Regions from separate parts of the Bacillus bruguierae genome, predicted to be linked through region 2. Evidence: predicted binding sites of a transcription regulator. Region 2 holds the regulator's gene; the other holds the start of a gene.
The links. The regulator Rex, encoded in region 2, represses fermentation and respiration genes when NADH is low (regulators of the CRP and FNR family bind a similar motif). The targets are predictions, from matches to a motif close to TTGTGAAATATTTCACAA.
Positions count from the first base shown of each region.

Region 1: nirB (nitrite reductase large subunit NirB) is a predicted target of Rex. The motif match lies at 6,046-6,063, and genes of this name have one in related genera.

Region 1 covers NZ_JBAWSX010000001.1:372,735-380,402, reverse strand. Annotated here, with positions in the region: gene WAZ07_RS01875 (group I intron-associated PD-(D/E)XK endonuclease) at 1-77, opposite strand, end outside; gene WAZ07_RS01870 (PH domain-containing protein) at 128-742, shown strand; gene WAZ07_RS01865 (hypothetical protein) at 1,184-1,669, opposite strand; tRNA gene WAZ07_RS01860 (tRNA-Arg) at 2,017-2,090, opposite strand; tRNA gene WAZ07_RS01855 (tRNA-Gly) at 2,092-2,165, opposite strand; gene WAZ07_RS01850 (metallophosphoesterase) at 2,267-2,773, opposite strand; gene WAZ07_RS01845 (XTP/dITP diphosphatase) at 2,939-3,550, opposite strand; gene rph (ribonuclease PH) at 3,562-4,299, opposite strand; gene WAZ07_RS01835 (GerMN domain-containing protein) at 4,435-5,475, opposite strand; gene nirB (nitrite reductase large subunit NirB) at 6,082-7,668, shown strand, end outside.
Region 2 covers NZ_JBAWSX010000032.1:3,844-11,511, forward strand. Annotated here, with positions in the region: gene guaA (glutamine-hydrolyzing GMP synthase) at 1-50, opposite strand, end outside; purine riboswitch at 202-303, opposite strand; gene WAZ07_RS25830 (hypothetical protein) at 540-827, opposite strand; gene groL (chaperonin GroEL) at 1,066-2,700, opposite strand; gene groES (co-chaperone GroES) at 2,739-3,023, opposite strand; gene WAZ07_RS25845 (CPBP family intramembrane glutamic endopeptidase) at 3,367-4,095, shown strand; gene WAZ07_RS25850 (YdiK family protein) at 4,098-4,295, shown strand; gene WAZ07_RS25855 (redox-sensing transcriptional repressor Rex) at 4,322-4,951, opposite strand; gene WAZ07_RS25860 (ABC transporter ATP-binding protein) at 5,135-7,060, shown strand; gene tsaD (tRNA (adenosine(37)-N6)-threonylcarbamoyltransferase complex transferase subunit TsaD) at 7,407-7,668, opposite strand, start outside.

The DNA of each region.
Region 1 (7,668 bases), on a different contig from region 2:
CAATATACACTATAAAGTTTCATTTCACCGTTCGTTTCTTCCTTCTTATATTTAACATTTCTTTCTGCATAAATGATATAATACTATTGCGATTATTCTGAAATTAATAACGAAAGGATGATTCACTATGTTCAAAAAAGTAGCAGCTGATATGCTTGGCTTAAGTGATATTGGAACCGTCATTACCCTTGCTGATTACGATAAAGTAGATGCTGATGATTATGTCATGCATGAAGAAAATGAAAAAATTTATTTTTTAATCAAATCAAAAACAGACGAATATTGCTTTACAAATACAGCTCTTATTCACGTTGACGGAACGAGTGCCGTAAGTAAGAAACGTACACTTCGCCGTTATAAATACAACACTCATAAAATTTCTAACGTCCTGCTCGAAACGGCTGGTACTGTCGATTTAGATATTGAACTTAAATTTACTATGGGCGGGGAGCATTACTCCATTGATATACATAAAAAACATATTGAAGAAGTAAAAGATTTATATAAAGCACTTCTAAAAATCGCTGAAATTACTCACGAAAATGACATCGCAACGCAATACGCACATAAAAGCCTGGAAATGGCATCTTCTACATTAAGTAATGTAAGAAATGCTGAATTAGATCTTGCAGCACAGTTTAAAGAAATTAATCAGATTGCATTCAACTGGCTTGTTGATACGAAGAAACAATACAATGTAAAAGATTTCGGATTTGTATTTGAGAAGTTTATTAACAATTAATGTACATCACGAAAAAGGAAAGCAGTCTTTGCGGCCGCTTTCCTCTTTTTTCTATATTAATCTGTCAGTTCTATAAGACGTATTAAGTATTGTTTTCTTCAAGCACTTCCAAAAGGCCCTCTAGTCTCCTACTGTAGCCAAAAAGCTCTTGCCAACTATCTCTGTTTTTGAATGTACTTTTTTAAATAAATTCCACTTAATCTTTCTTCCATCCAAGAAACTCGATACTAACCCTGCTACAAAATCATCATATTCCACTAACTCGGCATAAATATCACTAAACGTATCATCTTGACAACAACAATTGGAATAATTCAAAAAAGACTATTCACTATGTAGTTTAAATTTTTCTTGAAATTCTGCTTTCAAGGAAGTTTCTTTTGTGTCTTTTTCATTTCAGAAAAATCAATTTAAAACACCAGTCTCTCCTCACAATCTAAATTAAATCGTATACTTCAACTTTTCTATTGTCTTAAGAATCTCATTTCTATTCTTTGAAAGTTTCATCCATTTTGGTAGCCTACTCTCGACGCTTAAATAATATGGTCTAAATGGTCTTAAACGTTTCTGAACATAATCTTCTACACGATGAAGATGTTCGAGATTAAAGAACCAAAGCTTACGACCACAACATTCCCTTTGCAAATATAAAGGTAAACCAAAGTACCAATCAACACCATGTTTTTCATTGAATAATTCATGGTTAAATGCCCACAAATTATCCCATCTTCTTTTAGGATGAATGTCTTTTGTTAATCCACATTTACTACATAATAACCGTTTAGATTCATGACCTATATATCTAGGCTCATCTTTTCCTTTTGCGTTATCTGGAGTAAAAACCCTCGCACAACTATTACATCTAGGACAATGAACTAAGAATAAATCCGTATGCTCTATTAACATTCCACCGTAGTTACCTAGCATATTTTTATTCCACCGCCTCCTTTGACTATTTAGATATAATAACAAAAGTGATTACCTTATAAGCAATCACCACCATGCTCTAAAAATCCCTATTATCATAACCGTTGTTACAACTAAAGATTTTTTCACTTATTTATCTCTTTACAAACTACAAAATCTTCTCATTTAAATATTCTATTCCTTATTCAAATAACCTGCTCTAACTTTTAACATAGTCAAAAGTTAAAGCAGGTTACAGATTATATATTCCTTTATTTCTTTTGAGCAAGACAAAACCCCCTACACCATTTAACTAAACGATGTAAGGGGTATAAAAAAAAGAAGTGCACTCATGCACTTCTCTGTAGCGTCCCAGGAGAGATTCGAACTCCCGACCGACGGCTTAGAAGGCCGTTGCTCTATCCTGCTGAGCTACTGGGACATGGAGCGGGTGAAGAGAATCGAACTCTCGACCAGAGCTTGGAAGGCTCTTGTTTTACCACTAAACTACACCCGCATGATATGAAATTTTTTCTAATGCCTCATCGACAATATTCATTATATTATCGATGATAATTAAAGTCAACATTTTTTTCAAATAGAGTGAAAAAATTCTTTTCACCCTATTTGAAACGTTTTTTGTGCTACAGTTACACCTTCTAAAGTAAGGAAACGTATGTCTATTTGACCTTCTTGTATTTCGAGTACAGCAAATGTTTTTTCTCTTCGCGAACGCGGCAAAAGAATACTTCCTGGATTGATAAACAAAATATCGTCTATGATTTCTGCTCCTAATATATGCGAATGACCGAAGCAAACGACATTTACCTCAGCTTCTTTCGCGCGATATAAAAGTGTTTGCAGTGTCATTTTAATATTGTATAAATGTCCATGTGTGACGAGAAAACGTGTATGTTGTACTTCTGTGATGATGTCATTTGGAAAGTCAAAGGCAAAATCACAGTTTCCTTTCACTACATGAAACCCTTCTAGTTCAACGTGCTGCGATGTTAATTCCGAATCACCGCAATGAATCATCACATCTACGTTTCCCTCGTACTGCTCTTTTAATTGCTTTAGCTCTTTCACAGAACCGTGACTGTCGCTCACAATTAACGCCTTCATCAGTTTCGCTCCCTTATTATCCCGCTATTCGTGGGCAATAAGACCCCCACCTCAATATTCAGAGAGAATCAAAAAAGATGGGCGGGGGACAACTGCCCGTAAAATCCCGATTGGTCGGGCTTTCCATCAACGGGGGATGAAGCCCCCACTGATGGAAGTTTCACTTTATTCTTCGCCTAAAAACCAAACTGGAATTTTTTCTTCTAATTTACGAAGCGCGCGTCCGCGATGACTAATTTTATTTTTCTCATCCGACGACAATTCTGCCATTGCGCTTTTGTATTCTTCTACATAGAAAATGGGATCATACCCAAATCCATTTTCCCCGCGCTGCTGTTCTAAAATCTTTCCTTCACACGTTCCATTTACAATCAATGGTTTTTTATCTTCTTGCGGAAATGCAACAGCTAATGCGCAATAAAAACGCGCTGTACGCTTCTCCATTGGAACATCCTTTAATCCGTCTAACACTTTTTGAATGTTAGCTTGATCATTCTTTTCCTCACCTGCATAACGAGCAGAGTGAACACCTGGTTTCCCCTGCAAAGCATCTACAATTAAACCAGAATCATCTGCAATGACAATTTCACCTAGCTGTTTACACAGATGTTCCGCCTTTAAAATCGCGTTTTCTTCAAACGTTTCACCCGTTTCCTCTACTTCTTCAATATGAGGAAAATCATAAAGTGATTTTACTTCTAAATCAAACTTTTCAAATAGCTCGGCAAATTCACGTACTTTCCCGGCATTCTTTGTCGCTACGACAACTTGCTTCATACTTTCCACCTCTATTCCATATGAGTTACAATATCACCTAATGCTTCTTTTTGCATTTCAACAAGCTGTAAAATCCCTTGTTCTGCTACATCAAGCAACTCGTTCAATTCACCGCGGCTAAATGTCGCTTCTTCTCCTGTACCTTGCACTTCAACAAAGTGTCCTTTTCCTGTCATAATGACATTCATATCAACATTCGCCTTAGAATCTTCTGCATAATTTAAATCTAATACAATGCCATGCTCATCAACGATTCCAACAGACGTTGCCGCCAAGAAATCTTTCACTGGAAGTTTCGATACTTTCCCTGCTGCCACAAGCTTCTCAAACGCTAATACCATCGCTACATACGCACCAGTAATAGAAGCTGTTCGCGTTCCGCCGTCAGCTTGAATTACATCACAGTCAATCCAAATTGTTTTTTCACCAAGTGCTTCTAAATCAACAACAGCACGCAATGCTCGTCCAATTAAACGTTGAATTTCCATTGTACGTCCCGTTACTTTCCCCTTACTTGATTCACGAATGGTACGCTGTTCTGTTGCACGAGGAATCATGGAATACTCTGCTGTAACCCACCCTTTTCCTTCACCTCTCATAAACGGAGGAACTCGATCTTCAATTGTTGCTGTACAAATAACCTTTGTATCACCAACTTCAATTAATACCGATCCTTCTGGATGTTTTAAATAATTCGTATGAATATGTATACGGCGCAGCTCTGATGCTTGTCTACCATCTACTCGCATAAAAAATAACCCCCTTGTAACTACTACTTGTTAGTATAGCCCATTAAAAATTTATGTTATGTATCACAATAAAAGAAGGAGAATTAGATGTATTCCCCTTCTCTTCCTACATTAAGTATATCAAATTATTTCTGTTTAAAAACCACCTGTATTCACGTTTTGTGGACGAGCAACCGGTTTTATTAATTTATCGCCTTTTTCTGTAACAAGATTCGCCTTTCCATCCACTTGAATGGACACATTTTCCACACCTTGTTTTTCTGTTACAGATAATACAAGCGACTGTAGTACATAGTTAGAAATCCTACTTTTATCTTTATTCGCATAAATATTTTCATTAAAGTTCAATGTCAATGTCCCTTTTTCAAGTTTTGGTTCATTGATTAACTTCACACCCGGATTAAAATCATATGTTAATGCCGACTTATGTGACGGTCCTTTCACAAGTTCTTTTACAATTGTTGCTACTTCGTTTTCCTTCCCTTCTGCAACGCGGCGTGTTACTGGCACGTAATAAGTTTGCTTATTACTTTGCGCCAAGAAATAGAGCGTAATTGGTTTTGTATTTGCAAGATCAGCAACTTGCTCATCATCAAAGTTAATGCCGTTTGCTCGGCTTAACCCATTACCAATCGGCGTACCAGCAACAGGCATTTTCGCTAAATCTTGCCCATTCATGCTGAACTTCACATTCTTTACTTCTTTAAACTGCGTTAATGTCCAAGTAACTGCTTCTACAATGCGGCGTTCTTCTTCTTTTTTATAGCTTTTTAGTTCTTTTGAAAAATCAACAACTGCAGTCCCGTCTTTTTTCACATCAACTGTCATTTCTGTGCCTGCTGGGAGCACAGCTTGAAATCCATTTGGCAATACATTTGTTACCGGTCCGTCTTTCACTAAATATTGTAATGACTGCTTAATCACCGCGTTATCTTTCGGAGCAGGTAACTGTACCGTTTGCGGCACAACATAACCATTTTTATCTACAAGATATAAATCTAATTTTTTCGTTTGCCCTTGTTTCGCAGTTTCTTTCTTCTCACCATCCGTATATGTTACTTTCTTAGGCGGATCAATTTGCTCTGTCCCTTTTTCCTTACTAAACAAGCCACACCCTGCTAATAAAACTGTACTTAATGTAGCACAAACAAGCCATTTGAAAGTCGATTTAGGCATACGCTTTCCTCCTAAAAAATCTAAGTTTGTACTATATGTATACGAGCCTGGTCCCCACTTTAGAACAAGCAATGACAACTTATCTTTTAAAAAAGACCTATACAAAATTGTATGTTACATACAATTTTAAAAACGGACACACCCCCCTTTCTTTTTAGAGAAGAGAGTATCTGGTCATGCATAGAAGCGGCCAGGGTCTTTTCCTGCTACGTACGACGGTAAAACAAAGAGAGAAAACGAGTGCAGGTCACTTTTTGTTTTACATAACCGCAACTTATAAAGAAAAGCGGAGCCGACTGTTTAAGCCCTCATGTCTAAGAACCTTCTCGTGTGGAAGGTTCTTAGACATGAGGGCTTAGGAGGCAGAGCTAGACAAAGATGTTGAAAAATCAAAATGGATTTATATTTCTTCAAAATCTTGCTTCTATTAATCAAAGCATCCTCTTAAAGCAGAGAAGACTATGAAGATCAAATACTGTACAAATTTGAACAATTTATGAATCCCCCAAAATTGTGATAAATATCACATCTCCTTATTTCCCAAAACTTTTATAATACAAGCATAAAAGTTTGTTAAACATTTCACAAAAAAGAAGGGAAATGAATATGAAAACACGTTTAGTCATGATCGGGAATGGTATGGCTGGAATACGCTGCATCGAAGAAATTTTAAAACAAAACGATACCTTATACGACATTACCATTTTTGGAGACGAACCACATCCAAACTACAATCGCATTATGCTCTCCCACGTCCTACAAGGAAAAACAAATATACAAGATATCATTATGAACGAATACAGTTGGTACGAAGAAAATGATATTACGTTGTATACAAATGAAAAAGTAATGCAAATCGATCGGAAAGAACAAGTCATTGTTACAGAAAAGAATCGTCTTGTTATGTACGACAAACTCATTATCGCAACAGGATCCAGTGCTTTTATTTTACCTGTAGAGGGTGCAAATCTTCCTGGTGTAACAGGTTTTCGCACAATTGAAGATACACAATTTATGATGGATACCGCTAAGCAATATAAAAAAGCTGTTGTTATTGGCGGCGGATTACTTGGTTTAGAAGCCGCACGAGGGCTTATTGACTTAGGAATGGACGTGCATGTTGTTCATTTAATGCCGCACTTAATGGAACAACAACTCGATGCTAAGGCATCTTCACTACTACGTGAAGATTTAGAATCACAAGGTATGAAGTTCCTTATGGAAAAGAAAACAGTAAAAATTCTTGGTACAAACCACGTTGAGGGCATTCAATTTGCAGATGGCGATATTGTAACATGCGATTTAATTGTGATGGCTGTTGGAATACGTCCGAATACACAATTAGCAAAAGATGCTGGTTTAATTGTAAACCGTGGTGTTGTAGTCAATGACTATATGCAAACAAATGATGAAGCAATATATGCAGTTGGAGAATGCGCAGAACATGACGGGATTGCATATGGACTTGTTGCACCACTTTATGAACAAGGTGCTATATTAGCAAAACACATTACAAGTACACAAACAGATGGATATACTGGCAGCATCGTCGGTACACAACTGAAAGTTGCAGGATGCGATTTATTCTCCGCTGGTCAAATTTATGAAGATGATGTCACAAAAGCAATCTCCATTTTCGACGAATGTACGCGTTCCTATAAAAAGGTACTCATCCGGGACAATAAAGTTGTTGGTGTTGTTTTATATGGTGATACAACTGATGGCACACGCCTCTTCAGCATGTTAAAAAAGGAAGAAGATATACAAGAATACACACCTGCTTCTCTTCTTCATAAAGCTGGTGAAGATAACGGACTTGACGTTGCAAGTATGAGTGCTGATGAAACTGTTTGCGGATGTAATGGCGTCACAAAAGGAACGATTGTTCACGCTATTTTAGAACAACACTTAACGACATTTGAAGAAGTAAAAGGGTGTACAAAAGCAGCAGGATCCTGCGGTAAATGTCGCCCAGTTGTTGAACAAATTTTATCTCATACACTTGGAGATAACTTTGATGCTTCTGTCCAAATTACAGGTATGTGCGGGTGCACAACATTATCTCGCGATGAAGTTGTAGCAGCAATTCACGAAAAAGGCTTAAAGTCACCGAAAGAAGTACGAAACGTCCTTAACTTCTCGCACGAAGAAGGTTGTTCAAAATGCCGTCCTGCATTAAATTACTATTTACGT
Region 2 (7,668 bases):
TACTGACTTCCAAAATCTAAAACGATAATCGTATCGTGCTGTTTCTTCAAAATAATCACCCCATAGTTCTGTATATAAACATTTTCACCAATTTGGTAAAAACAATTACCAATATAATAAAAAAAGCCAGTCCCCTGCCCTCAGTCTCATAACAAAGAAAAGGCAGGAGTCTAGCTTTATAAAGGAGTTTGTTCCTTATAAATATAGACACACTGCCTTCATAGTCAGGTTGTTTACGGTAACCCGGTAGAGACTCTCAATCCGTATTATTGAGGATATATGAAGGAACGTTTAATATTATCTTTCTAGATTCTAACAATGAAACGTGAATACGGTCAAGAGAGAAAGCGACAAAATTCTACAGAAATTATTTCCCTATATAGTGAAACGTCCTTCTGTTATTCATTCAAAGCCCTTGTGATTATATTGCAATCCGTAACCTGCACTGTGTAATTGGTCTCTTACAAGGTCATAAAATTTCGTGCTGTATTAACAATTACCCTTATTACAAACTTGGCTTTTCCGAAATGATATTTTATTCATCGCCAACGCCATGCAATAGTTGTGTCTTCTATATAAATAGCAGGAATGGCTATCCCTAAGTGTTTCTCTTCATTTTCGTCAAAAACAGACCAATTCTCCTCATTCAAAAAATTAGGGTCTATACTGTCAAAATCAAATGTACTTTCTTCATTAACCATTTCACGAAAGTATTCTTCATAAGGTTTGCTATTTTCATTTAAATGTATAGTGCCATACATCCACGGTGCATCAGTAAAAATATCTATAATTTCGCCTAACTCAATGTCTTTGAAATATAATTTCATATATACACCTTCTTATTCATAAATTTCGAAAGAATCCCAGGAACTTTACTAACTTAAAAAATACTACCTACTACCATAACACGCCCGAAATTGTTCTATCTAGCCATGAATACTCGTCCCCCTATATCTTGATAAGCAAACTTTAAAAGTACAAAAAAGACTACCTCCTTTACTTAGGAAGTAGTCTTCTTCTTACTAACTATTTATACATTGAACAGCTTCTCAAAATGAGGGCTTATTACATCATGCCGCCCATACCGCCCATGCCCATGCCGCCCATGTCAGGCATTGCAGGTGCATTTGGTTCTGGTTTGTCAGCAACAACTGCTTCAGTTGTTAAGAACATTGCTGCAACAGATGCTGCGTTTTGAAGAGCAGAACGAGTTACTTTCGTTGGATCTACGATACCAGACTCAAGCATATTTACCCATTCGCCTGTTGCTGCGTTGAAACCAACGCCAACTTTTTCGCCTTTTAAGCGCTCTACAACTACAGAGCCTTCTAAACCAGCGTTCACTGCGATTTGACGAACTGGTTCTTCTAACGCACGAAGCACAATGTTAATACCTGTAGCTTCGTCACCAGTTGCTTCAAGGTTAGCTACTTTGCTGTATACATTCATAAGTGCAGTACCACCACCAGCAACAATACCTTCTTCTACTGCTGCACGAGTTGAGTTAAGTGCATCTTCAATGCGAAGTTTGCGCTCTTTCAATTCAGTTTCAGTAGCCGCACCTACTTTAATTACAGCTACGCCACCTGCTAATTTAGCAAGACGTTCTTGTAATTTTTCACGATCAAATTCAGAAGTTGTTTCTTCTAGCTGTGCACGGATTTGACCAATGCGAGCTTCGATTTGTTCTGTGTTTCCTACACCTTCAACAATTGTTGTATTTTCTTTTGTTACAACAACTTTGCCAGCACGGCCTAAAGATGCGATAGTTGCAGATTTTAAATCACGACCTAGCTCTTCTGTAATTACTTCGCCGCCAGTTAAGATCGCAATATCTTCTAACATCGCTTTACGACGATCACCGAAGCCAGGAGCTTTAACAGCTACTACATTGAACGTACCGCGAAGTTTATTTACTACCAATGTAGCTAACGCTTCGCCTTCTACGTCTTCAGAGATGATAAGAAGTGGTTTACCTTGTTGTACCACTTGCTCTAATACTGGTAAGATTTCTTGAATGCTAGAAACCTTTTTATCTGTAATTAAGATAAATGGGTTATCAAGAACCGCTTCCATTTTATCAGAATCAGTAATCATGTAAGGAGAAGCATATCCACGGTCAAACTGCATACCTTCTACTACATCTAATTCTGTTGTGAACCCTTTAGATTCTTCTAATGTAATAACGCCGTCGTTACCAACACGTTCCATTGCTTCTGCAATTAATTGGCCTACTTCTTCATCATCAGCAGAAATAGCAGCTACTTGTGCGATAGAAGATTTACCTTCGATTGGTTTAGAAATCTCTTTTAATTCTTTAATCGCTGCTGTAACAGCTTTTTCAATACCTTTACGAAGACCCATTGGGTTCGCACCAGCTGTTACGTTCTTTAAACCTTCACGAATCATTGCTTGCGCTAATACAGTTGCAGTTGTCGTTCCATCACCAGCTACATCATTTGTTTTGCTAGCAACTTCTGCAACTAGTTTTGCACCCATATTTTCAAATGCATCTTCTAATTCGATTTCTTTTGCAATTGTTACGCCGTCATTTGTAATAAGCGGAGAACCGAATTTTTTCTCAAGTACAACGTTGCGACCTTTTGGTCCAAGCGTAACTTTTACTGCGTTTGCAAGAGTGTCGACACCGCGAAGCATCGAACGACGTGCTTCTTCACTAAATTTAATATCTTTTGCCATAATATTTGACCCCCTTGAATTTTTAAAGATTTATATAATTAACCGATAATTGCTAAAATGTCGCTTTCACGTAAAATTAAGTATTCTGTACCTTCGTATTTCACTTCAGTACCTGCATATTTTGAGAAGATGATACGATCTCCTGTAGCTACATCTAAAGCAACACGCTCACCATTTTCAAGCACACGACCAGTACCAACTGCCACTACTTTACCTTCTTGTGGTTTTTCTTTTGCAGTGTCTGGTAGTACGATACCACTTGCTGTTTTTTCTTCTGCTTGAACAAGTTCAATTATAACGCGATCACCTAATGGCTTTAGCATGAACAACAACCTCCTCAATTTATTATGTAAATTTTATGTTTATTAGCACTCTAATACCTTGAGTGCTAACACACTTATTATAATAAAGAATCTCATTTTCTTTTGCAAGTGAAAAAATCGTAATTTTTCGGAAAACTATTCCACCCCCTCCCCAACTTGTTTAAAAACTTTTATGATTTACTTAATAATTACATAAGGGAAAACTGCAAAAAATCCATTTTTAGATTCCGTCGTTTTTTCATCTTCTCCTATGTTACAATAAGAAAGATGCCATAATTTGTTTTCTCTATGGATAGGGCATTTTCCTTTTTCTTTACAAAAAATTCAAAAAGGAGTTACGAAATTGAAGAGACAATATTGGTGGGTTATTGTTACATATATTTTGATGCAACTATCAGGGATAATTGGAGGATGGATCCTTCTAAAAAGCGGAGTATACAATAATGGACATCGGACCTTTGAACAAAAAGTTCAACTGGCAACTGCACACTGGGGACTGATTAGCTTCTTTATTGCTCTTATCATTATCCTTATGTTACTACGCAATGATACACAATCAGAAAAATGGGAGCGTGGAAAAACAAATATTCTTGCTACGATAGGATGGATTATTTTAGGAGTTTTTCTTGCTTTATTCGCCCAAGTAATTGCCGGCACAATTGAAACACAAGTTTTTAAAATTAAAGCTGAATCAGAAAATACACAAAACATTATCGAAATTATAAAAGCTGCTCCATTATTTATGATTGTTTCATCTATATTCGCTCCCATTCTTGAGGAAATTGTATTTAGAAAAATTCTATTTGGAACACTATATAAACGATATAACTTCTTTATCGCAGCGATCGTGAGCTCGCTTATATTTGCTCTCATTCATTTTGACCCTACACATTTATTAGTGTATATTTCCATGGGGCTTGTTTTTTCATTTTTATACGTACAAACAAAACGAATTATTGTCCCAATTATGGCTCATGTTATGATGAATACAAACGTTATGTTAATTACATTTGTACTTCGTCCATATCTAGAAAAAGCTGAAAAATTGCAAGGATTCATCGGAGGATTTTAAACATGCGAAATTCACCATTTGTTATGGCAACTTTGTATTTTCTTCTAGGGTGTATTTTTACATACTTAGCAATTACAAGTGTTCAAGATACAATTTGGAACTTTTACACACTATTGCTTGCCGTAATGGCAACGATTGATTTTAATTTTGCACTTCGCCTTCTTTTTTCTAAACCGAAAAAAGATAGTAAGAAGAAATAATAAAAACGCAGGAAATTCCTGCGTTTTTATTGTGGATAATTTTTCAAAAAGTACACGAGCGTTTGTAATTCTACTGCTAAATCAATATGATGAATTCGAATATGTTCTAATATGTTTAATCTAGCAGGTGTAAAGTTTAAAACACCTTGTATGCTCGTATGCGATAAGCGATCTGCTACAGATTGTGCAACAGAAGCAGGCACTGTTAATATTGCCACTTTTATATCATCTGATAATCTCTCTTCTAATTCATCCAGATGATATACTGGAATCCCTCCGATTTCTTTCCCAACTTTCTCTTCATCAACGTCAAATGCCATCTCAATTTTTGTATTATTATTTTTTGTAAAATTGTAATGTAAGAAAGCCGTACCTAAGTTACCTACCCCAATTAATGCTACGCGTGTTACATCATCTTGATCAAGTGTTTCGCGGAAAAACGACAATAAATAATTCACATTATAACCATATCCCTTTTTCCCTAATGCCCCAAAGTATGAAAAATCTCGTCGAATCGTCGCTGAATCTACTTTCACCGCTTCACTTAATTCTGCAGATGATACGCGTTGCTTACCAGATAACGATAAGTTTTGGATAAATCGATAGTATAGAGGCAATCTTTTGGCAGTCGCCTGCGGAATTTTAGGCTGCTCCATGCAACCCCCTCCTCTCTTCCTATCTGTTCAAGTGATTGAAACATATACAGAAGTTTAGCATTGAAACTTTTCCTTGTATAATAGAGAGAGAATTTCTCTATTTATGTTCAACTATACACTATTTTTAGTATGATTGAGAAATATAATCATGGCAAAGTTAAGAAATTATTTGAGGTGAAAACATTGATTTTACTACAAGTGAATAACCTTTCCAAGCTGTATGCGGCTGAAGTCATTCTTTCAAACATTAAGTTAGAAGTACAGACGCGTGATCGCATTGCACTTGTCGGGCGTAACGGCGCTGGAAAGTCTACATTATTAAAGATTATTGCAGGAGAATTATCCCATGACGGCGGAGAAATTATAAAACCGAAAGATGTATCTATCGGTTACTTAGCACAGCATACTGGTCTTGAAACATCGTTAACGATTTGGGATGAAATGCTAACAGTATTCCTCCACTTACAGCGCATGGAGAAAGAACTCCGCAGGTTAGAACAAGAAATGGGAAAAGAAGAAAATTTCACAAATGAAACTATTTACGAAAAACTATTAGCAGAGTATGATCGCCTACAATTAGATTATAAAAATGAAGGCGGCTATCAATACGAAGCTGATATTCGCTCTGTTTTAGGTGGACTTGGTTTTCCTTCAGAAACACACGAAGCGACAATCTCCACATTAAGCGGCGGACAAAAAACTCGTTTAGCTCTTGGTAAGTTATTATTAACAAAACCAGATTTACTTATTTTAGATGAGCCAACCAACCATTTAGATATCGATACATTAACGTGGCTGGAGCAATATTTACAAGGTTATCCTGGTGCTATTTTAATCGTTTCACACGATCGATACTTTCTAGATAGACTTGTAACGCAAGTATATGAAATTTCTAATAAACAAAGTCGAAAGTACACAGGAAACTACAGTAAATACTTAGAACTTAAAGCGGCGCTATATGAACAAGAAATAAAACGTTACGAGAAACAGCAAGAAGAAGTAACAAAATTACAAGACTTTATCCAAAAAAATATTACTCGTGCTTCCACAACAAAACGGGCGCAAAGCCGCCGAAAACAATTAGATCGTATGGAACTTATGGAAAAACCAATCGGTGATACAAAATCTGCTTCTTTCCACTTTGATATCGATAAACAAAGCGGTAATGATGTATTACAAGTAAAAGATGTTACCATTGGTTATAATAACGAGCCAATTATTCAAAACATTCATTTCCAATTAACAAGAGGCGATAGTGTTGCACTTGTTGGCCCAAACGGAATTGGAAAATCTACTTTATTAAAATCTCTTGTGGATAAACTTCGTCCTTTAAACGGTAATATTTCGTTTGGTTCCAACGTTTCTATCGGATATTATGACCAAGAACAAGCAAACTTAACATCATCAAAACGTGTATTAGACGAGCTTTGGGATGATTACCCGATGCAACCAGAAAAAGAAATTCGCACAGTACTTGGAAACTTTTTATTTTCTGGTGACGATGTTCTAAAGCCTGTTTCTTCTTTAAGCGGTGGACAAAAAGCACGTTTAGCTCTTGCAAAACTTATGATGAAAAAATCAAACGTACTTATTTTAGATGAGCCGACCAACCATCTGGATTTAAGTAGCAAAGAAATTTTAGAAAATGCGCTCATTGATTTTCCAGGAACTATTTTATTTGTTTCCCATGACCGCTATTTCATTAACCGCATTGCCACAAAAGTGATTGAGTTGTCCCAGGGCGGAGCAGCGGAATACCTAGGTGATTATGATTATTATGTAGAAAAGAAAAATGAAATGCTAGAACGGGCAGAACTCGAAGAACAAGAAACAAATAAACCTGTACAAAAACAAGTGGCACAAGAAAAATTAAATTATATTGAAGAAAAAGAACGTAAAAAGCAAGAACGCCAACGTATGCGTAGAGTTGAAGAACTAGAAGAAAATATCGCGACAATTGAAGAACAAATCATGGCATTAGAAGAACAACTTTGTCTTCCAGAAGTATATGCTGATTACGAAAAAGCCAGTGATATTACAACAGAAAAACAAACACTTCAAGAACAATTAGAAACATGTATGGAAGAATGGGAAGAATTACAACTGTGAAAAGGTTAGTGGTTACACTGACCTTTTTATTTATCCCGCTATTCGTGGCGGTAAGACCCTCAATGATGGAAATTTCACTTTATCCACAGTATTATTCACATATTGATCTTTATATTTTCAAGATAAATATAAGTTTTCCACATTATCCACAAGAATAATAATATTTACCCACAATTTATACTCACAAAAAAACCTATATTATCAACAGATAATATAGGTTTTATCCACAGGTTGTGGTTAATTCTGTGTATAAAATTACATCTTTTATCAAAAAGAATTTCTCTATCCACAACTAATAGTTTATGTTTACGTCCTCTTACATGCAAAAACGTGAAACTTACCATTATTATGATTCAATATCTAAACCAGGGTTTGCATTTAACGCTAACGTCGCTCTCTTTCCTTGCTCATATGCAATCGTACCGGCTGCAGCAATCATAGCAGCATTATCTGTACATAAAGATAACGGTGGAATGATAAGTTCAACATCTTCTTTCTTTTCAAACTCTTCCTCTAAACGAGCCCGTAATCCTTTATTTGCCGCTACTCCGCCAGCAAGAAGCACTTGCTTTACACCATACTCTTCTGTTGCTCTTATTGTTTTTGTT